Regions from separate parts of the Rhizobium sp. KNZ14-9A genome, predicted to be linked through region 3. Evidence: predicted binding sites of a transcription regulator. Region 3 holds the regulator's gene; each other region holds the start of a gene.
What was found. Region 3 encodes PhoB, which activates phosphate uptake and scavenging genes when phosphate is short. Its sites were predicted from a motif close to TGTCATNNANCTGTCAT; they were not measured.
Positions count from the first base shown of each region.

Region 1: the regulator PhoB is predicted to act here: its motif matches at 1,458-1,474, upstream of phnF (phosphonate metabolism transcriptional regulator PhnF).
Region 2: the regulator PhoB is predicted to act here: its motif matches at 1,463-1,479, upstream of olsB (l-ornithine N(alpha)-acyltransferase).
Region 4: the regulator PhoB is predicted to act here: its motif matches at 1,600-1,616, upstream of ACR9ZQ_RS20845 (acid phosphatase).

Region 1 covers NZ_JBPGXB010000002.1:3,671,624-3,675,862, reverse strand. The annotation lists gene ACR9ZQ_RS25095 (carbon-phosphorus lyase complex subunit) at 1-299, opposite strand, end outside; gene phnH (phosphonate C-P lyase system protein PhnH) at 304-912, opposite strand; gene phnG (phosphonate C-P lyase system protein PhnG) at 912-1,388, opposite strand; gene phnF (phosphonate metabolism transcriptional regulator PhnF) at 1,540-2,277, shown strand; gene ACR9ZQ_RS25075 (2,3-bisphosphoglycerate-dependent phosphoglycerate mutase) at 2,335-2,970, opposite strand; gene dapB (4-hydroxy-tetrahydrodipicolinate reductase) at 2,993-3,817, opposite strand; gene ACR9ZQ_RS25065 (ABC transporter ATP-binding protein) at 3,836-4,239, opposite strand, start outside.
Region 2 covers NZ_JBPGXB010000002.1:3,435,960-3,440,198, forward strand. The annotation lists gene ACR9ZQ_RS23855 (hybrid sensor histidine kinase/response regulator) at 1-1,419, shown strand, start outside; gene olsB (l-ornithine N(alpha)-acyltransferase) at 1,528-2,400, shown strand; gene ACR9ZQ_RS23865 (bleomycin resistance protein) at 2,519-3,154, shown strand; gene ACR9ZQ_RS23870 (NADP-dependent malic enzyme) at 3,200-4,239, opposite strand, start outside.
Region 3 covers NZ_JBPGXB010000002.1:3,315,647-3,319,885, reverse strand. The annotation lists gene pstB (phosphate ABC transporter ATP-binding protein PstB) at 1-339, shown strand, start outside; gene phoU (phosphate signaling complex protein PhoU) at 384-1,097, shown strand; gene phoB (phosphate regulon transcriptional regulator PhoB) at 1,229-1,912, shown strand; gene ACR9ZQ_RS23255 (pyrroline-5-carboxylate reductase) at 2,043-2,831, opposite strand; gene ACR9ZQ_RS23250 (GcrA family cell cycle regulator) at 3,134-3,664, opposite strand; gene ACR9ZQ_RS23245 (acetylornithine transaminase) at 4,090-4,239, shown strand, end outside.
Region 4 covers NZ_JBPGXB010000002.1:2,829,715-2,833,953, reverse strand. The annotation lists gene ACR9ZQ_RS20855 (organic hydroperoxide resistance protein) at 1-194, shown strand, start outside; gene ACR9ZQ_RS20850 (cytochrome-c peroxidase) at 249-1,547, opposite strand; gene ACR9ZQ_RS20845 (acid phosphatase) at 1,759-3,303, shown strand; gene ACR9ZQ_RS20840 (aldo/keto reductase) at 3,370-4,239, opposite strand, start outside.

The sequences.
Region 1 (4,239 bases), 360 kb from region 3:
TGCATATTGGCCGTATCGAGCGGCTTCGAATAGCCGAAGCGCGGCAGCGTCGTGCGGTAGGCGCGCAGCAGGAAGATCGCCTCGATCATGTCGCCGCGCGACTGGCGCACGGCAAGTGCGGCAAGCGTGCGGTCGTAGAGCGAGGCTTCGGCCATGACGCGATCGACGGCGAGAGCAAGCTGTTCGACGATCTGCTCGATGCCGATCGCCGGCACGGAGCGGTCGCCACGCCGGCGGTCAGCGAGCAGGCGGTGGGCATTGGCGATGGCGGCCTCGCCACCCTTGACGGCAACATACATGAGCTCAGATCTCCGTTGCTGTGATCTTTGTGGTGCGCGGCAGGCAGAGGAAACGCTTGCCCGCCGTCAGCACGATGTCGATGCCGCGCGGGAAGAGGGCGCGGTTCTCAGTCCACAGGCGCAGGAACGTTTCCGGCAGGCCGACAGGCGCGATCTCGGTCACGCTCTGGATGCCCGGCCCCATCAGCGCCAGGCGGCGCCCGCCTTCGAGATCGGCAAGCTCGATCACCACTGTCGTGGAGCGATCGGGATATTCCTGCGTGCCGGCGGCAAACAGGCCGAAGGTGGAAAGCATCGTGCCGGCCTCGACGAAGGCGAAGCGCGCCTCGGCCTTTTCGGTGGTCAGCGGTGCGCCGGTGTGGAAGCCAAGCCATTCCGGGATCGCCGATCTGGCAAGTCCGGCCGAAAGCCAGACGGGCGTGTCATGGTCGCAGAGCGTCAGGCCGATCGCGCCGGCGGCAATGCCAAGCGGCGCGGGCGCCGTCACATCGGCTGCGACCGTCTGGATCGTGCCGGGCCGGGCCATGCCGTCCATCAGCATCTTGAATACGCTCTGGGCCTCGAATACCGGCTCGGCAAAGCCGCCGGTCAGAACATCGGTCTTGGCGCTCATCAGTTGTCTCCCCGCACCATGGTGAAGAAATCGACGCGGGTCGCAGCCGTCTCCTCGGCCTTGAGACCGGCCTCGGCGGCAATGCGGCTTGATATCGGCGACAGCAGCCTGTCCTCGACGAAGCCCTTGGTGGCCTCCTCCTGCCAGAGCGCATCGAAGATCGCGCAAAGCCGTGCCTTCTCGCGGTCGGTGCCGAGCGCCTGCGCATGGCCGACGGAGCCGGAGCCAAGGCGCACTGTCGCGCGCGTCACTGTGACCTCGCCGAGATTGAAGGGCGCGCCGCCGCCGCCGATGCGGCCGCGAACCATGACGAGACCCGTTTCCGGGCCGCGCACCGGCTGTGCCGCCGGCTTTTCGGCAAGCGCATCCCACGCCGCCAGCAATTCTTGCCTCTCAGCGCGCGCCAGCAGATCGACGGTGCGTTTGCGTCCGTTGTCTGTCTGCGCCGCAGCGTCTGCCTTCTCTGCTGCCGTCATCGTTTTTTCCTCGAAATGTCTATTGATATAGACAACCATACAAGCTATACCTATCCCTAAATCGGCGAGGTGACAAGCGTGTGACACGACGCGTCCAAATTGGCCGAGCCTGAAGATGAATTCGGGTCGAAGATGAGCTGGCAGGGGTGCAATGGCAGGCATGAAGCAGGTGCAGCGGCAGACTGGCGTGGCGCTCTGGCGGCAGATCGCGGACAGGATCCGCGAGGCGATCAGCAGCGGCGCCTATGACGAAACGGGCATGGTGCCGCCGGAAACCGTTCTGGCGCTGCAGTTCGGCGTCAACAGGCATACGGTCCGCAGCGCGTTGGCCGCGCTCGCCCAGGAAGGCATCGTGCGTGCGGTGCAGGGCCGCGGCACACTGATCGAGCGCAAGGAACGCCTGAATTTTCCGATCAGCCGCCGCACCCGCTTTACCGATGGTCTGGGCGACCAGGCGCGCGAGACGCACTCGCTCCTGCTCGGCCACGCGGAAGAGGCGGCCAATACCGAAGTGGCCCGCTGGCTTCGCATCGAACCGGGCACGCCGGTCATCCGGCTGGAAACAGTGCGCGATGCGGACAGGCGGCCTGTCGCGCGCGGCACGAGCTGGTTTCCGGCAGCGCGCTTTCCCGGCCTCGTCGAGACCTATCGCCAGACCGAGTCCGTCACCAAGACTTTCGCAGCACTTGGCCTGTCGGACTATGTGCGCGCCACGACCGAGATCACCGCCGCCCACGCCGATTCCGGCGACCTCGCCGATCTGGAGCTGACGCCGGGTGCCGTGCTGCTGATCACCAAGGCGATGAATACCGATCTGGACGGCGTGCCAGTCCAATATTCGATCAGCCGTTTCGCGGCAGACCGCGTCCAGTTCACCATCGAGAACTGAAAACGAAAAAGGCCGGGCGCGAGCCTGGCCTCAAACCTTATCGATGCCTGATCACACTCAGTGCGCGCCGGACATGTCGCCGAGCACTTCCTTGGAAGCGACGGTGGAATCTGCCTTCAGCTTGTAGACCATGGGCACGCCGGTCGCCAGATTCAGCGAAAGAACCTGCTCGCGGGTGAGGCGGTCGAGAACCATGACGAGCGAACGCAGCGAATTGCCGTGCGCGGCAACCAGCACCTTTTCGCCGCGCAGCACGCGCGGAAGGATTTCCGTCAGATAGTAAGGCCAGACGCGGGCGCCGGTGTCGCGCAGGCTTTCGCCGCCCGGAGGCGGAACGTCATAGGAGCGGCGCCAGACATGCACTTGCTCTTCGCCCCACTTGGCGCGGGCGTCGTCCTTGTTGAGGCCGGAGAGATCGCCGTAGTCGCGCTCGTTGAGTGCCTGGTCGCGGATCGTCTCGAGATTAGGCTGACCGACCTTGTCGAGGACAAGCTTCAGCGTGTGCTGCGCGCGCACCAGTGCGGAGGTGAAGGCGATATCGAACTTGATGCCGTAGTCGGCAAGCGCCTGGCCGCCGGTCGTGGCTTCCTGGATGCCGAGCTCGGTCAGGTCGGGGTCCTTCCAGCCGGTGAAGAGATTCTTGAGATTCCAGTCGCTCTGGCCGTGGCGAACGAGGACGAGGGTACCGCTCATGAAAAATGCCTCCGAGAAATGGTCAATGGGAAGAAAGCCCGAGAACGTCGAGCATGGAATAGAGCCCCGGTTTCTTGTCGCGCGCCCAAAGGGCTGCCTTGATGGCGCCGCGCGCAAAAATCGAACGGTCGGTTGCGCTATGCGAAAGTGTGACGGTCTCGCCTTCGCCGGCAAAGAGCACCGAATGCTCGCCGATGACTGAGCCGCCGCGCAGCGTCGCAAAGCCGATCGTGCCGGCTTCCCGCGGCCCGGTATGGCCGTCGCGCACACGTACGGATTTCGAGCCGAGATCGATGCTGCGGCCCTTCGCAGCTGCCTCGCCGAGCAGCAATGCGGTTCCAGAGGGCGCATCGACCTTGCGCTTGTGATGCATTTCGAGAATTTCGATATCCCAGTCGGCGGGATCGAGCGCCTGAGCCGCCTGCTGTACGAAAACGCTGAGCAGGTTGACCCCGAGACTCATATTGCCCGACTGGACGATGCGGGCATGGCGCGAGGCGGCCGCAATCTTTGCGTTGTGCTCATCGGAGCAGCCGGTCGTGCCGACGACATGAACGATGCGCGCCTGCGCCGCCAGTCCGGCAAATTCCACACTGGTGGCGGGCGATGTGAAGTCCAGCACGCCCTCGGCATGCAGGAACGCTGCCAAGGGATCGTCGCTGATGATGACACCATTGGCGCCGAGACCGGCGATTTCACCAGCATCCTTGCCGACGAAGGGCGAGCCCGGCCGCGCGACCGCTGCATGCAGTGTTGCGCCGTCGATGGAATGGATGAGACGGATGAGCGTCTGTCCCATGCGCCCTGCCGCTCCGACCACAACCAGTTTCATCGCAGCGTCGCTCATGTCAGTCCGTCATCCCGATCAGTATGAATCAGAAGCCGAAGGCCTCTGCAGATTGTTGAGGCGAGCGTAAAGTCCGTCGCTGACCTTCGCAAGCGTCTCGTGATTGCCTTCTTCGACGACGCGGCCCTGCTGCATCACGATGATCTTGTCGGCGCGCACCACGGTCGAAAGCCGGTGGGCGATAACGACGACGGTGCGGCCGGTCATGGCTTCGTCGAGCGCCTTCTGCACGGCTGCTTCCGATTCCGTATCGAGCGCCGAGGTCGCCTCGTCGAGAAGCAGGATCGGCGCGTTGCGCACCAAAGCGCGGGCGATCGACAGCCGCTGGCGCTGGCCGCCGGACAATGTCACGCCGTTTTCGCCGACGGGCGTATCATAGCCCTGTGACTGCGCGACGATGAAGTCATGCGCATAGGCAAGCC
Region 2 (4,239 bases), 120 kb from region 3:
CAGTCCGGCCACGCGCTGACGCAGCTGGTCGAGGATCTGCTCGACTTCTCCACTATCGAGGTCGGCCGTTTCGAACTCCGCCCGAGATCGGAATCGCTGCGCAAGCTGGTCGAAAGCGTCGTGGAAATGCTGGCGCACCGCGCCCATGAAAAGGGTATCGAGATCGGCGCTACGGTCTCTGCCGATGTGCCGGAGCTGATGAGCTTCGATCCGGCGCGGCTGCGGCAGGTGCTTTTCAATGTCATCGGCAATGCGGTGAAATTCACGCAGACCGGCGGCGTCTTCATCCGTGTCTCCAGGGCGGCTGGCGAGCTGTCGATTACCGTCAACGATACCGGGCCTGGCATGACGGCGGAGGAACAGGCGCGCATATTCGGGGAATTCGAACAGGGCGGCTCGCTTGCCCAGAAGAGCAACGGCACAGGCCTCGGCCTTGCAATCTCCGCCCGCATCATGCGTGAATTCGACGGTTCGCTGACAGTTGCAAGCGAGAGGGGCAAGGGCAGCCAGTTCACCATTCGCTTCCCCGTCGAACTTTCGGAAGAGGATAAAGCCACCAGGAATGCACTGCTGGCGGGAAACAGCATCGTGCTGCTTGCCCCGGCGGGTGCAGCGCGCACGGCGATTGCCGAGACGATCACGACGCTCGGCGGGCGCTGCCACCTCGTCGCTGGCGGCGAGGCGGCGCGCGAGAGCCTGCTGGCCCTCGCCCGCAGCGGCGACCGGCCGACCGATATCATCGTCGATCACCGCATGTCCGAGGAATTCTCGCTGCATATCGCCGATCGCACGGAGATCGCGGCACTCGGCCTGCGCAAGGTGCTGCTCGTCAATCCGGAAGAGCGTAACTCCTATTCGCTCGACCTCTTCGATGCGTGGCTGATCCGGCCGCTGCGCGAGCAGTCGCTGATCGACGTGCTGCGCGGACGCATGCGTGGCATGGAGAAGCGCGATGTTCTGAACGACAACCAGCCCGGCCTCGGCCCGTCCATTGCAGAACGGACGGCGGTGGGCAACGGCCTTTCCGTCCTCCTGGGCGAGGACGATCCGATCAACGCCATGCTGGTACGCGTCATGCTGGAAAAAGGCGGCCACTCCGTCAGGCATGTGGATGATTTCGAAACTCTGCTCGATTGTGCGCTTGGTGACGACAGGCCCGATATTATCATCAGCGATCTCTCCATGCCCGGCGGCAACGGTATCGACATGCTCGGACGCCTGCGCGGGCACGAACGAAGGCTCGATCTTCAGCCGGTTCCGGTCATCGTTTTGACTGCGGACAAGAGCGACGAATCGCGGCGACAGGTCTTGCTCAACGGCGCCAATCGCGTCATGGTGAAACCGGTGGATCCGGTCAGGCTGCTCACCGAAGTACAGGCGGTTGTTGCTCTTTCAGCCCGCCGGGCTGAGGCGCGCTAAAGCTGGGGAAAACGGCACGTTTCTTGCGTGCACAAATTCGGTATGTCACTTTCCTGTCGTACATAAGTGTTTTATGGCGTGTGATAGGCCGGAGACGGGAGAATCGCCATGTCTGTTGACATCCTTAATTGTGACGCCACTGCCGAGGCCGCTCGGCCATCGACGGCCGCACCGAAGGAAGGCGATATTCTCGGCCGCATCGGCAATTTAGAGACCCGCCTTGCCCGCAGCGCGCGTGAGATCGGTGCCTCGCAGGCCGTGCGCTACCGCGTTTTCGTCGAGGAAATGAAGGCTCAGCTGCCAGCGGACGCCATGCGCCGCGAGCGGGACTTCGATGCCTATGACGCCTTCTGCGACCATCTCCTCGTTCTCGACCGCTCGATCGAGGGCGATGCCGAAGACCAGATCGTCGGTACCTACCGCCTGCTCAGACAGGACGTCGCCATGGCCAATGGCGGTTTTTACTCGGCTTCGGAATTTGCGATCAACGAGCTCATTGCCCGCCACCCCGACAAGCGCTTCATGGAGCTCGGTCGCTCCTGCGTTTTGCCGGAATACCGCACCAAGCGCATCGTCGAACTGCTCTGGCAGGGCAATTGGGCTTACGCGCTGAAGCACGGCATGAGCGCCATGTTCGGCTGCGCTTCCTTCCCGGGTGTTCAACCGGAGAGTCATGCGCTGGCTCTCTCCTTCCTCTATCACAACGTACTCGCCAAGGATGAATGGGCCGTCGGCGCGCTGCCGCATCTGGCGCGCGACATGGATCTGATGCCGGCTGAAGGTGTCAACCCGAAAAGGGCGCTGATGGCGCTGCCTCCGCTCATCAAGGGTTACCTGCGCCTCGGCGCAATGGTCGGCTCCCACGCTGTCGTCGATCAGGCGTTCAACACGACCGACGTGCTGATCGTGCTGCCGATATCAAGCATTTCCGACCGGTATCTCAATTATTACGGTGCGGATGCAGGCCGTTTTGCAAGCTGATGGCTGCCGCTTGACGGCGGTGCCTCGCCAATTCATTCTCTTTCGGCGTTTTCAGTAGGGCGCATCGGCAATGGTGCCGGCTGGGCTATGCCCGCCTACAACATCAAAACCTTGCGCCATGCCGAATTTCGAAAATCTCAGGAAGAAAGCTAAGCGGTTCAAACGGTGGCATCAGGATCGTTATTATCCTGTTGCAGCGGAAATCCGCTATTGGCTTGCCCGCTACCGCCATCTCAGTGACCGGCAAATCCTCGAGCTTGAGTTCAAGCTTGCGGATGCGCAGGAACTGGTGGCGGCGCAGCAGGGATTCGAAAGCTGGGCGGCGCTGAAAAAGGGTCTCGCCGACATGAGTGCAACAGCCGAACAAAAATCCACATCCCAACCGACGCTGCTCGATGCCCAGCCGCAGCTTTTCGTGAGCGATATCCAGGCCGCCTGCGATTTCTACACACAGAAGCTCGGCTTCGCCCTCGCCTTCATTTATGGCGAACCGCCCTTTTATGCGCAGGTCGTTCGCGGTGCGGCGAGGCTCAATCTCCGGCACGTTGACATGCCGGCCTTCCATCCGGAGCTTCGCCAGCGCGAGAGGGATATCCTCTCGGCGACGATTACGCTTGATGACGTGAAGGCGCTTTTTCTCGAATACACCGCAAACGGCGTTCCGTTTCATCAGCCGCTGAGGCTGGAACCCTGGGGCGCGCGAACATTCATCGTATGCGATCCGGATGGAAATCTGATCGCTTTTGCAGGCTAAGCTCGTCTGAGGCGGACCACACTAGCGGTCCGCCTCTATTACTTATCAGGAACCGGCAGCATAGGCCGCAATCGCAGCCATGTTGACGATATCGCTGTCCTTGGCGCCCATCGAGGTGATCTGCACCGCCTTGTCGAGGCCGACGAGGATGGGTCCGATGACCGTCGAGCCGCCGAGTTCCTGCAGCATCTTCGTCGAGATCGATGCCGAGTGGAATGCCGGCATGACGAGGACGTTGGCCGGACCGGAGAGGCGGCAGAAAGGATATTGTTCCATCACCTTACGGTTCAGGGCAACGTCGGCGGCCATTTCGCCATCATACTCGAAATCGACGCGACGCTTGTCGAGGATCTTCACAGCTTCGCGGACGCGCTCGGAACGCTCCCCCGAGGGATGGCCGAAGGTGGAATAGGCGAGCAACGCGACGCGCGGCTGGTAGCCCATGCGACGCGCGAGACCTGCGGCCTCCTCGGCAATATCGGCAAGCTCCTCGGCCGTCGGCATATCGTGAACCGCAGTGTCGGCAACGAAGACCGTGCGGCCGCGGCAAAGCGCGATCGACACGCCGATCACTCGATGGCCCGGCTTATGGTCGATGCAGCGGCGCACATCTTCGAGTGCCGTCGAATAGTTGCGGGTGATGCCCGTCACCATGCCATCGGCATCGCCAAGCGCCACCATGGTGGCAGCAAAATGGTTGCGGTCATTATGGATCAGGCGCTGCGCGTCGCGGTGCAAATAGCCCTTCCGCTGCAGGCGGGCATAGAGATAATCGATATAGGCCTCGACGCGGGTCGAGATACGGGCGTTGACGATCTCGAGGCCTGGACGATTGAGGTCGATGCCTGCGCGTTCGGCCGTTGCACGGATCAGATCCTCGCGGCCGAGCAGGATCGCGGTGCCAAGCTGCTGATTGGCGTAAGACATGGCGGCGCGCATCACCTGCTCTTCTTCGGCCTCGGCAAAGACCACGCGCTTCGGATGGCGGCGCACGCGCTCATAGAGGCTGGCAAGCGTGGAGGCGATCGGGTCGCGGCGGGCCGACAGTTCTCGCTTGTAGCCGGCCATGTCGGTGATGATCTTGC
Region 3 (4,239 bases):
CGCGTGCATGAATCCGGCACCGGCCTGTCCGGTGGTCAGCAGCAGCGTCTGTGCATCGCACGCGCCGTTGCCGTCAGCCCGGAAGTCATCCTGATGGACGAGCCCTGCTCGGCGCTCGACCCGATCGCGACTGCAAAGGTCGAAGAGCTGATCCATGAGCTGCGTGAAAACTACACGATCGTCATCGTGACGCATTCCATGCAGCAGGCCGCGCGCGTATCACAGCGTACGGCAATGTTCCACCTCGGCAACCTGGTCGAGGAAAACGACACCGACAAGATGTTCACCAATCCCGACGATCCGCGCACCCAGGACTATATCATGGGCCGGTTCGGCTGATTTTGGCGATGTGAAGCCTTCCCGATTTTCGAGGACAAAGCCCCATGGCATCGACACATATTTTTTCCGCTTACGATGACGATCTGAAATTCCTGTCCCGGCGCATTTCCGAGATGGGTGGTCTTGCCGAACAGATGGTCGGCGAGGCCGTCCGTGCGCTGGTCAACGGCGACACTGCGCTCGCCCAGAAGGTCATTTCCGACGACGTGATCCTTGATCACGCGGAACGCGAAATCAACGACAAGGCGATCGTCACGATCGCCCGTCGCCAGCCGATGGCCTCCGACCTTCGCGAGATCATGGGTTCGATCCGCATCGCTGCCGACCTCGAGCGTGTCGGCGACCTCGGCAAGAACACCGCAAAGCGCGTCATCGCCGTCCAAAGCACCGGCGTTCCGCGCAAGCTCGCCCGCGGTCTCGAGCATCTCTCCGAACTGGCGCTCGTCCAGCTCAAGGAAGTGCTCGACGTCTATACGACGCGTTCTGCGGACAAGGCCAAGTCCATCCGCGAGCGCGACGACGAGATCGACGCGATGTACACCTCGCTGTTCCGCGAACTCCTCACCTACATGATGGAAGATCCGCGCAACATCACGAGCTGCACGCATCTTCTCTTCTGCGCCAAGAACATCGAGCGTATCGGTGACCATGCGACCAACATCGCCGAGACGATCTACTACATGGCAACCGGCGCCCAGCCGGAAGGTGAGCGTCCGAAGGACGACAGCTCCAATACCGTCGGTGCGGTGACGGAGTAATCCGGACCTGCCAATTGCGTGCGCGCCCTGCGCTGGGGCGCGCAAAGGTCGCAGCCAATTCCAAGTTTCTGCATGGTCCCTTGCTTAAATCACCCCCGGTTTAAGGATCATGCATTAGGAGACTGACACGCATGATCCCAAGAGTTGCAGTTGTTGAAGATGAAGAGGCGCTGAGCGTGCTTCTCCGCTACAACCTCGAGGCTGAAGGTTTCGAGGTGGATACGATCCTCCGTGGCGACGAGGCCGAAATCCGGCTTCAGGAGCGCACGCCGGACCTGCTCATCCTTGACTGGATGCTGCCGGGCGTTTCCGGCATCGAGCTCTGCCGCCGGCTGCGCATGCGGCCGGAGACCGAGCGTCTGCCGATCATCATGCTGACGGCACGCGGCGAAGAGAGCGAACGCGTTCGCGGTCTCTCGACCGGCGCGGACGACTATGTCGTCAAGCCCTTCTCCACGCCGGAACTTGTTGCTCGCGTCAAGGCGATGCTGCGTCGCGCCCGTCCGGAGGTTCTCTCCACCGTTCTGAAGTGTGGTGATATCGAGCTCGATCGCGAAACCCATCGCGTTCATCGCAAGAGCCGCGAAGTCCGCCTCGGCCCGACCGAATTCCGCTTGCTCGAATTCCTGATGTCGTCGCCGGGCAGGGTCTTCTCCCGCTCGCAGCTTCTGGATGGCGTCTGGGGCCACGATATCTACGTGGACGAACGTACCGTCGACGTCCATGTCGGCCGCCTGCGCAAGGCGCTGAACTTCTCCAACATGCAGGATGTCATCCGCACCGTCCGCGGCGCGGGATATTCCATGGAAGCCTGATCCGAGTGATCGGAGGTCACGAACGGGTCGCTCGGTTTCGCCGGGCGGCCCGCTTGTCTATCTGACACCCCTAGCTTCTTATGAAAGCCGACACCAGGCGCCGAAAGCGGACCTCGAGAGAACCTGCTTTCTACAGACGAATGCGTGCGAGAACTCGATCAAGAGCCTTTTGCAGAGCCGCAGTGCCACCGAAATCGCGAAAGTCTTCGAGCACCTGTTCATTCAATCCGCCCTTGGTCGAATGCTCGCCGATGAGTTCATCAAAACTCGCGACAGGTTTCGAACGGGCAGCATGGGCGAGGCCGGAAAACAATTGACGGAGGTAGGCGTCGCCAGCCGTTCTCGAAAGCCCTTGGCTCTGCAGCCAGGTCGACGTCTCGTCCAGGATGCCGAAATAGGTGGCCATCAGGCAGCTCGCCACCGCGAGAAGTTCGAACTCAGGTCTGTTTTCAACCTGGATCGCCGTTCCGAGCGCCGAAAAGAGGGCGTGGGAAACCTCGTCGGGCGGGTAGATCGCAGTCGCGCCCTGAAGATCTGCGATGTACGGAAGTGGAATTGCCAGGCTCAGGCGAACTGGCTGATCGATCCACGCCAGCAGTTGATCCATTGGCGTGGCCGCGACGAAGCTGATGACATGGTGGCCCGGCCGAAATCGGAGCGAGCGGATGACCTCCTCGGCAATTTGCGGCCTCACGGCCACAAATACGAGATCGGATCGGTCGAGAACATCCTGGTTCCCCAAAGCGATCGACACATTCCGGTTTGCCGCCGCAAGGCGGGCGGCGACGCTTGCGTTGCGCGGTGACAGCACTACCGGTGTGTCGCGAAACGCTGTCTTGCCCAATCCGGTGACGACGGCCTCGGTAATCGTGCCCGTCCCGACGAACCCCATTGTCATCCGCTTTGGATCGATCTCCATTGGCACCCCTGAGTGACTGTTTGCGCTATGCTACTCCACGGGAATACGGCATCTGTATCAGAAAATCGCGTTACAGCGCCAGGACCACCATTCTATGCCAGTTTAGGGCTGAAACGCATTGGTGGCGTTGGCCACATAACTTCGCATTGTCAGGCATGGTGAACGACCGGCGGAGATCGGCCTCCGGCAGATAGTCGTGGTCAGGAGCGGTTTTCCAGCCCTCCTGTGCCGACTAAAAAATACGCCCCTCTGCGCGTCAGCGAAGAGGGGCGGCGGATGCTGCATCTGTTGAGAAGGCGCGGTCAGGCGACCCGGACAGCCTTGCGGCGTTCGCTGACCGGCTGGTAGGCGAGGCGCTGGTGATAGTTGCAATAGGGTGAGGAATCCGGGGAGTCGCAGCCGCAGAAGTAGAAGTCGTCCTTCAGCGGATCGCCGACCGGCCACTTGCAGGTGCGCTCCGTCAGTTCCGTCAGGCCAAGGCGGCGTGAAATCGGCACGACCACATTCTTGGCCGGCACGTATTCCATTTCCTCGACCGTTTCGATCTCGATCTCTTCCTTCAGCATCGTTGCGCCCTGCTGGCGGGTAACGGTGCGGGTGGTGATGCGAGACGCATAGTTCGGGGCGCGTGGAGCCGACGTATTGCGCTTCGTTGCGCGCGCAGCGGTTGCCGTGCCGCCGGCCTTGGCGCGGCCGGGAAGACTGAGCCGGTGAACCTTGCCGATAACAGCGTTTCTACTCACTCCGCCAAGCTGCGCAGCGATCTGGCTGGCGCTCAGCCCCTCTGACCAAAGCTTCTTGAGCTTCTCGACACGCTCGTCTGTCCAGTTCATTGCCCTGTCTCCACCTTTCGCGTTGGTGATGGCAGAATCCCTCACCGTTGCCTCGGAAGTCTCCGAAGCAAGAAACGCCTGATCAATTTTGGTGACTAGTTCCGCCGCATGCAGTCTAGTAATTGAACTTTAACCTAGTGTGAGCCTGACTCTGTGACAAGAGTTCGCGTGAATCCGATGAATCCGAATTCAGGGTTTTCCCCAACTTGCTTCCCCGGAGAGTCATTTCTGCAACATTAGCTGTTGATAGACCTGCAAGTCTGATTTGAGGCTTGACGCATGTGCTAAATCTTCAGTTTTGTTGACATTGCAGTGCGAAAAGTAAATAGTGCTCCCTGCCGCCGCAAGGCGGCATTTTTGATTTTTCGGGCCTGGTTTTCTTAGCCGGAGTCCGTTGCCTTAGAGCCTGACCAGGAGATTGCGCCATGGCTGAAGCCTCGCCGCTTTATGATACCTATTCTCGTGCCCCGCTGCGGTTCGAGCGAGGCGAAGGCGTGTGGCTGATCACCGAAACGGGCGAGCGATATCTGGATTTCGGAGCGGGCGTTGCCGTTACCTCCGTGGGGCATGGCAAT
Region 4 (4,239 bases), 490 kb from region 3:
CCACCGTCTCCGCAACCGTTGGCATCGGCCCGCGTGAGGATGGCGGCGGCTTCGGCATCGAAGTGGCCCTGACCGTCAACATCCCGGGCGTCGACCGCGAAACTGCCGAAAAGCTCGCAGCAGCGGCACACATCGTTTGCCCCTACAGCCACGCAATGCGCACCTCGACAGAAGTTCCGGTCACGGTTGCCTGATTATTTGCAGCACCAGCGAAGAAAGGCCGGAGCGTTGCTCCGGCTTTTTTATGCTCAATGGGCTGCCTGCTGCGTTGGGTCGGGCGCCTGGTCCGCGTCGGTCAGCGTGCTCAAGAAGGCGACGATGTCGTCGATTTCCGATTCCGTCAGCGCCGGCGGGTCGCCCGGCTTGCGGCCGAAGGGCGGATCCTGGTTGAGGTTGTCCCAATAGGCTTGCGGAACATCGTCATATTTGCGGATCGTGCCGTCGGCATTTTTCGGATACCAGCGGCCGGGATCGCTGTCGCGCGTGGCGTAGAAGGAGACGACGTCACGCAGCGAATGGAAGTAGCCATTGTGGAAGAAGCTCTTCTTCAGCGCCACATTGCGCAACGTCGGCGTGCGGAACAGGCCGCAATAGTCCGGCCGGTTCCTGAAGTCGGTACGCTGAGGGCCGCAGAGGCCGAGATCGTGATAATCAGGGTCGCTGTTGGCGGGGATCGCCATGTTCCGCGGTACCGCCAGCCCCAGGAAGCCGAAGTCGGAAAATTGCGGCGGCTCGCCGTCGTTGGCGGGCTCGCTCAAATGACAGCTCGAACAGTTTCCCTTGGCCGGATCCTCGAAGAGTTCACGCCCATGCATCTCCTGCGCAGTCAGTGTCCCCTTGCCGGCAAGGAAGGCGTCATAGCGGCTGGTGTAGGGGTAGAAATCCGCGCCGCTCTGCTCGAAGGTGCTGAGAGCCTCGACCGCACCCTGGAAAGCATCCTTGGCATTACCGAATATGTCCTGGCCGAAAATCTCCCGGAAATCCTCCGCATAGACCGCCTTGCCGAGCGAGGCGACGACCTGGGCCTCATCCTTGTTGCCCATTTCGAAAGGCGAAAGCAGGGGGATCTTCGCCTGATCGTAACCGTGGTCCACGCGCCCGTCCCAGGTCAGGCCACCTGTTGGCCCGTTGTCGACGCTCTCGTCGCCTTCGTCTTCGGAATCGTAGAAATGCTCTGTGAACGAAGGTATCGCCTGCAGGTAGCGCAAGGTTGGCACGGCGCGCAGTCCCGGCTGGTCCATATCCGGCCCGCCCATTTCGATCGGCGTCGCGGAAGACGGGGCGAAGCCGTGATGCGGATCGTGGCAGGAGGCGCAGGCCTGCACGCCGGAGGCGGAAAGCGAAGTGTCGGAGAACATCTTGCGGCCGAGTTCCGTCAGCGCTTCGGCGCGGGCATAGGCTTGCGTCCGTGACATGGGGCCTGGATGCACACCGCCGGCAACGGCCGCGCTGCTTTGCCGCAGGGGCAGAATGGCAAAACCGAGCGCTGTCGCTGCCAAACCGAGCGCCAAGCCAGACCGGAGGAGCCAGATAAACCTCGTCGCCATGTCAGGGATTCCAATGGGTTAACATTGTGGGCCCTCATGATCGAACCTGACTGCAACAGATTGATGACGCGCGCGTACCGGCCGCAGCCGCAACCCGTCCGATGTCACAAAGTTGATAGATGGCGGGAATAGCGTCTCGCCTGCGCTTGGCCATTCCACGTCCGCCCGGCGCCCCTCTAGCCACGCCCCCTTAGCCATGAGGTATCCCGCCATGACCAGACTGAATCTCCTCCGCAATCTTTCGCTGGCCGGCTCGGCCATGCTGCCGCTGGTATCAGCCGCGGCCGCCTATGCAGCACCCGCCGGTATGGACAAGATCCAGAATATCGTCGTCATCTACGCTGAAAACCGCAGTTTCGATAACCTCTATGGCAGCTTTCCGGGCGCCAACGGCCTTGCCAATGCAAACGAAAGCCAGGCACGGCAGCTTGATCGCGACGGCGCGCCGCTCGCCGAACTGCCGCCTTCCTGGGGCGGCCTGACCGCCAAGGGCGTCACGCCCGCCATCACCGAGGCCCAGTCCGCTCACCTCGCCAACGCCGTCTTCTCGATCGACGATCCCAAGGGTTTTGCCCTGACGACAAACGTCATCACCCGCGACCTCTGGCATCGTTTTTATCAGGAGCAGATGCAGATCGACGGCGGCAAGAACGATAAGTTCGTCGCCTGGGCCGATTCCGGTGGCCTCGTCATGGGCCATTATGACGGCTCGATCCTGCCCATGTGGCAGGTCGCCAAGAAATACGTCCTTGCCGACAATTTCTTCCAGGGCGGTTTCGGCGGCTCTTTCTTCAACCACTTCCAGCTGATCTGCGCCTGCGCGCCCTATTATGCGGATGCCGACAAGAGCCCGGCCAAGCCGACGATCGCCAAGGTCGATGCCGACGGCATTTCGCTGACCGTTGCCGACAACGGACCGAAATCCGCCCTCGACGGTGCTCCGAAGTTCGTCTCCGACGGCAACCTCACGCCGGATTTCTATGCGGTCAACACCATGCAGCCGCCTTATCAGCCGAGCGCCAACGCCCCGGCCAAGGACGGAGATGCAGCCTATGCCGATCCCTCGCAGCCGAACACCCTGCCGCCGCAGCACGAGATCACCATCGGCGACCTGCTGTCGTTGAAGGGCGTCACCTGGGCATGGTATAGCGGCGCCTGGCAGGCAGCACTCGATGGCAAGAATGCCACGCCGGTGCCGAACTTCCAGTTCCACCACCAGCCCTTCAACTACTTCGCCAACTATGCGCCGGGCACGCCCGCCCGCGCCGAGCACCTGAAGGACGGCGGCCTCGGCGGCGAAGCCTTTATCAAGGATATCGACGACGGCAAGCTGCCGGCCGTTTCCTTCTACAAGCCGCAGGGCAATCTCAACGAACATGGCGGTTACGCCGATGTTTCGCGCGGCGACCAGCACCTCGCCGATCTGGTCTCGCATCTCGAAAAGAGCCCGCAATGGGAGCACATGCTGGTGATCGTCACCTATGACGAAAACGGCGGTTTCTGGGATCACGTCGCTCCGCCGAAAGCCGATCGCTGGGGCCCGGGTAACCGCATACCGGCCTTCATCATCTCGCCCTATGCCAAGGGCGGCATGGTCGATCACACCCAGTATGATACGACGTCGATCCTGCGTCTGATCACCGCCCGCTACGACCTGCCGGTGTTGCCGGGCCTGCTCGCCCGCGACAAGGCGTTGGCGCTGAACAGCGAGCCGCCGATGGGCAACCTGACGGCAGCGCTTGACCTGACGCGCTGACCGTCAAGATAATGCAATGTCTTCTCCCCAGATGTTGGGGAGAAGATTTCATGCTTTCAGGATGTTTTATCCGTTGAGTGCGCGCATGCCGACTTCGCTGTAGCGATCCCCGACAGCGCGGGGCAGGGCACCGGCGATTTCCTCGAGATCCTGCGGTGTAAGATCAACGCCAGCCCCTCCGAGATTTTCATCCAGTCGTGTGCGGCGGCGAGTGCCGGGAATGGGCACGATATTTTCCCCCTGAGCCATCACCCATGCGAGAGCCAATTGAGCCGGTGTTGCGTCCTTGCGGCGCGCAATCTCTTCGATCACGGGGACGAGTTCGAGATTGCGCTTAAAATTGTCACCCATGAACCGCGGTGAGCTTCGCCTGTAGTCGTCGGGCGCGAGCTCGTCGACAGACTTGATCGCTCCGGACAGGAAGCCGCGTCCGAGCGGCGAATAGGCGACAAGCCCGATCCCGAGTTCACGAAGCGTCTGCAACACGCCGTCTTCCGGCTCGCGCGACCAGAGCGAATATTCGCTTTGAACGGCTGTAATGGGATGCACGGCATGCGCCCGGCGGATCGTCTCGGCGCTGGCCTCCGACAGGCCAATATGTCTGATCTTGCCGGCTTCGACGAGTTCCTTCATCGCGCCCACCGTCTCTTCGATCGGCGTATTGGGATCGACACGGTGGAGATAGTAGAGATCGATATGGTCGACGCCGAGCCGCCGTAGAGACCCTTCGCAGGATGCTTTTGCATATTCGGGCCGTCCGTCGGCCGTCTGGGCGCTGACGCCAGGCATCGCTCCAGCTGCGCGTACGATGCCGAACTTGGTCGCCAGTACCACTTGATCACGCCGGTCCTTGATCGCTTCCCCCACGAGTTCTTCGTTGATGTGTGGGCCATAGCTATCGGCCGTATCGAGCAGGGTTACGCCACGATCAAGCGC